DNA from 2 places in the Neobacillus canaveralius genome. Region 2 is predicted to be linked to the other one. Evidence: riboswitches for the same ligand, from Rfam matches in the RefSeq annotation. Region 2 holds a riboswitch; the other holds the start of a gene.
What was found. A riboswitch is a leader RNA that binds a small molecule or an ion and turns the genes downstream of it on or off. The one in region 2 is predicted to bind FMN.
Positions count from the first base shown of each region.

Region 1 (2,207 bases), 1.9 Mb from region 2:
TTTTTGTGTATAAAAAACCATTTGTCTCCAAATTATAACAAGTATGTTCAACCGCTCTCATCAAACTATATGTTCTAAACTTGAATTGGTTAACATATGGTTTGTGGAGGAGAGGATAAGATTAAGGAGGAAAATAATTAAATGCGAGACTACATAAGGCGGCTTTTAATTGCCGCAATTATGGCGCTTTGTGTCAGTTTATTATTTTTAGGAGGTAAACAGACTGAAGCGAGTATGCAGGATTCACAAGAAATAAAAGCTGGATGGATATGGCCAACGGATGGTGTCGTATCTGATACATATGGGACAAGGCATGGAACACATAAAGGAATAGATATAGCTGGGAGCCTTAATTCACCAATAGTTGCTGTAGAGGATGGCGTAGTAGGTAAATCCTATTATTCAGAAACGTATGGGAATGTTATCTTTATTAAACACCCAAATAATTTTGTTACCGTATATGCTCACTTAAATAATCGACTTGTAAATGAGGGACAAGAGATTAAACAGGGCCATAGAATTGGAACCATGGGAAGAACGGGTGAATCTACAGGTGTTCATCTCCATTTTGAGAGTCATCAAATTGAATGGACGTATGATAAGAAAAATGCTATTGACCCTGAAAGATTGCTTGGGAAGGCTGAGGTAGGTGTGGCAGTTAAAGGTGGAATGGAAGGTACTGCTGAGAGTCTAGCAGCCAGTACAAATGTGAGAGGTGACAATGCACATTATATTGTACAAGCAGGGGACACCTTATCATCCATTGCTTTGAAAAGCAATTTATCAGTTGCAAAACTTAAAGAAGTCAACCAGTTAAAATCTGACCTCATCTTGCCTGAACAGGTTTTAGTAATCCAGAACTAATAAATAAATTGCGCTAACCGTCACAATTGGTTAGTGCTTTTTTCTTTTCAAAATTGATTAATATTAGTATAATTAAAAAGTAATTAAATATCGATCTATCTTCGGGGCAGGGTGAAATTCCCGATCGGCGGTATTAGAGTATTAACTCTCTTGAGCCCGCGAGCCTTTATGGCAGGATTTGGTGTGATTCCAAAGCCGACAGTATAGTCTGGATGGGAGAAGATGGAGGTTCTTGCGACGTTCAAAAAATGCTGTTATACTGAACGTTTATTAAGAGTGCCTTTGTAAACTCCCTCAAGATTATTTTCTTGAGGTTTTTTATTTTACTGGGACACCTTAAAAGCAGCACGAACCTCTCTTCCTAACTTGATGGATCAAAAAGGAGAGAGGAAAAGAATGAAGAAAAAAATGAGTGTCAAAGCAATTGTTTCAATTGGAATGCTGAGCAGTATCGCATATCTTTTAATGCTGATAAACTTCCCGCTTCCGCCATTTCCAAATTTCTTATTTATTGATTTCAGCGATATCCCAGCATTAATCGCAGCTTTAATTTTTGGACCTGTGGCAGGAATATTAGTTGAGTTTTTCAAGAACGCACTGAATTATATTGCAACTGGAAGTGCAACTGGAATTCCAGTTGGCCATATTGCTAATTTCCTTGCGGGTATTCTATTTGTATTACCAACCTACTATGTATACAACAAGATGAGAACCCGAAAAGGAATGACAATCGCACTGATTGCAGGGACCCTTATTATGGCGGTAATGATGAGCATTTTAAACTACTTATTTATTTTACCGGCATATACCTCGCTGTTGAAGTTTCCTGACATGCGAAATTTAGTGGTACCGGCGATTTTACCATTTAATATCATTAAAGGCATAATCATGTCTTCTATATTTATGCTGCTATTCATCAGAATGCAGTCATGGATTAATAAATTAACAATTGTAAAAAGTGCTTAAAAGCAAAGAAACCAAGTGCATGCTTGGTTTCTTTTTTTTGCTAAGAAAAAATAACCCCCGTCAAAGGTGACGAGGGTAGCAGCTTAACAATATTTTAATGACAAAATATTATTCGAATTTAGTTGGATTGCCGTCAAATGACTCGTCAGCAACTTTAATTGAATCAGTTGGACAGCCTTCAAAAGCATCCATCATGTCATCAATTAATACATCAGGGATTTCAACAATACCCTCGTTATCATCAAGAGTTACAAATGCAATGCCCTCATCATCATAATCGTAAATGTCTGGTGCTGCTGCTCCACATGCTCCGCATGCAATGCAAGTTTCTTTGTCAACAATCGTGTACTTTGCCATGAAAAAAAAACCTCCCAATA
Region 1 covers NZ_JBDFLL010000001.1:1,865,837-1,868,043, forward strand. The annotation lists gene ABC255_RS09370 (peptidoglycan DD-metalloendopeptidase family protein) at 142-864, shown strand; FMN riboswitch at 958-1,092, shown strand; gene ABC255_RS09375 (ECF transporter S component) at 1,261-1,830, shown strand; gene ABC255_RS09380 (ferredoxin) at 1,939-2,187, opposite strand.
Region 1: it holds a riboswitch for FMN, as region 2 does, so the genes downstream of both, ABC255_RS09375 (ECF transporter S component) here and ribE (riboflavin synthase) in region 2, are expected to answer to the same signal.

Region 2 (2,207 bases):
TCCGGAACACGTGCCATGGTTCCATCCTCATTCATAATTTCACAAATGACTCCAGCAGGCTTTGAGCCGCATAGTCTTGCTAAATCCACTGCCGCTTCAGTATGTCCGGTTCTCCTTAAGACTCCTCCTTTTTTGGCCACCAAAGGGAAAACATGCCCTGGCCGCTTGAAATCAGAAGGCTTTGATTCAGGATCGAGCATACTTAGTACCGTTGCAGAACGCTCAAATGCTGATATCCCTGTCGTTGTAAATTTATGGTCAATACTAACGGTAAATGCCGTACCATGTGAATCCGTATTGTTTGCGACCATTGGAAAAAGTTCTAATTTCTGTGCTAATTCCTCATCAATAGGAACACAGATTAAGCCCCTACCATGCGTAGCCATTAAATTGATTACCTCTGGTGTGGTTTTTTCAGCAATTGAGACAAAATCACCTTCATTTTCTCTGTCCTCGTCATCACAAACAATGATAACTTTTCCATTTTGCAAATCAATTATGGCATCTTCAATTTTATCGAACACGTGTAATCTCTCCTTTCATATGTACTTAAGCAAATCCATTCTCTTCCAAAAAGCTCGCACTAATACCGGCTTGATTTTTTTTATTTCCTGTATTTTGTCTACTCGTTAAAAAATGCCCCACATACTTTCCAATCATGTCGCATTCTAAATTGACAATATCACCTGATTCTTTAAGGCCAATGATACTTTCAGTCAAGGTATGGGGGATAAGTGATAGAGTAAAATCATTATCTGTTACACCAAATACTGTAAGGCTGGTCCCATCAACAGCAATGGAACCTCTTTCGATTACATACTTTAAGATTTCTTGGGAGGCCTCAATTTCATAGTAAACGGCATTTTCAACAGGCCTTTTAGTTTTTATCACACCTGTTCCATCGATGTGACCGGAAACAAAGTGACCGCCAAATCTCCCGCCAGCTGCCATTGCTCTTTCTAAGTTTACTTTAGAGCCGCGCTTCAAAGACTGTAAGCTTGAAGCCTTAACGGTTTCTGGCATAACATCTACGGTAAACTGGCTGTTAGTAAACCCAGTTACAGTAAGACAAACACCGTTTACCGAGATACTGTCGCCAAGATGAACATCCTTAAGAATTTTTTTGGCGTCAATTGTTAAAACAAAAGACTCCCCGCTTCGCTTGATATTCGCTACTACTCCTAATTCTTCAATAATGCCGGTAAACATAGCTTTTGTTCTCCTTCCCTATTTTTTGCAAGATCAAGCAAATTTTTTCATACTTACTATCATAAAAGAAGAAAAAGGACCCTGAAGATATGAAACACTTCAGGGTCCTTGGAAAAAGGCAATAAGAAAATAGGGCTTAAAAAAGGGTAGACTTCACCCTTGGCTAAACCGGATTTTTTCCTTCTCCCATCCAGACTTTAACTGTCGGCTCTGGAGTTTCACCAGATCCACCGCTTAAACTTTCGTTTAACCGGGTCACGGACTAAGAAGCAATGCTTCATCACCGCCGGTTAGGAATTTCACCTGACCCCGAAGGAATTATTCAACTATATGATTATTACTAGTATACCTAATAATTGTGATAATTGCTAAAAAAAAGAAGAAGTACTCAAAATCTTCTCCTTCAGATCATATTTAATAATCGCTTCCATAGGTTTTTACAGGCAGATATAACTCAAATTGAATACTACCATCGTTATCAAGATCTTTTTGATTAAAGACTTCTAAACTTAGGGCATACTCATCCAAATCATAGCCATACTCTTGCATCCACACTAACGTCTTCTTATATGTATTTTCTACTTCCTCCAGACTCCCTTTATGCGAAGTACAAACATAATTTTTACGAGGAATCGTAAACCCTACCATTCCCTCTGGGACATTTTCCAGCTTTTCAACTGGTGTTGTTACATAATAGGTTAATTCCGTTTCTCTGCTATGGAAGGGAGCAATTAAGATGGAAGTATTTGTTTGATTCGGTACCTCATCAATCCGCTCTTTCATAACATCAAATAATTCAGGAATGGTATTCAGTTGTGAATAGGTGCCGCTCCATGAAATTCCAACTACCTTCATTTCTTCTTTTTCAAGCACTTGGATATCCAAACATATCACTCCTCACATGTTGTTCATATATCTATTATTCTCACTGTAACCCTGAAATTCCTCCCTAAAGTCGACAACATTGTGAATACTTTAAGTTGGATGCTGCCTTACTA
Region 2 covers NZ_JBDFLL010000001.1:3,722,695-3,724,901, forward strand. The annotation lists gene ribB (3,4-dihydroxy-2-butanone-4-phosphate synthase) at 1-524, opposite strand, end outside; gene ribE (riboflavin synthase) at 550-1,209, opposite strand; FMN riboswitch at 1,384-1,530, opposite strand; gene ABC255_RS18685 (GyrI-like domain-containing protein) at 1,624-2,094, opposite strand.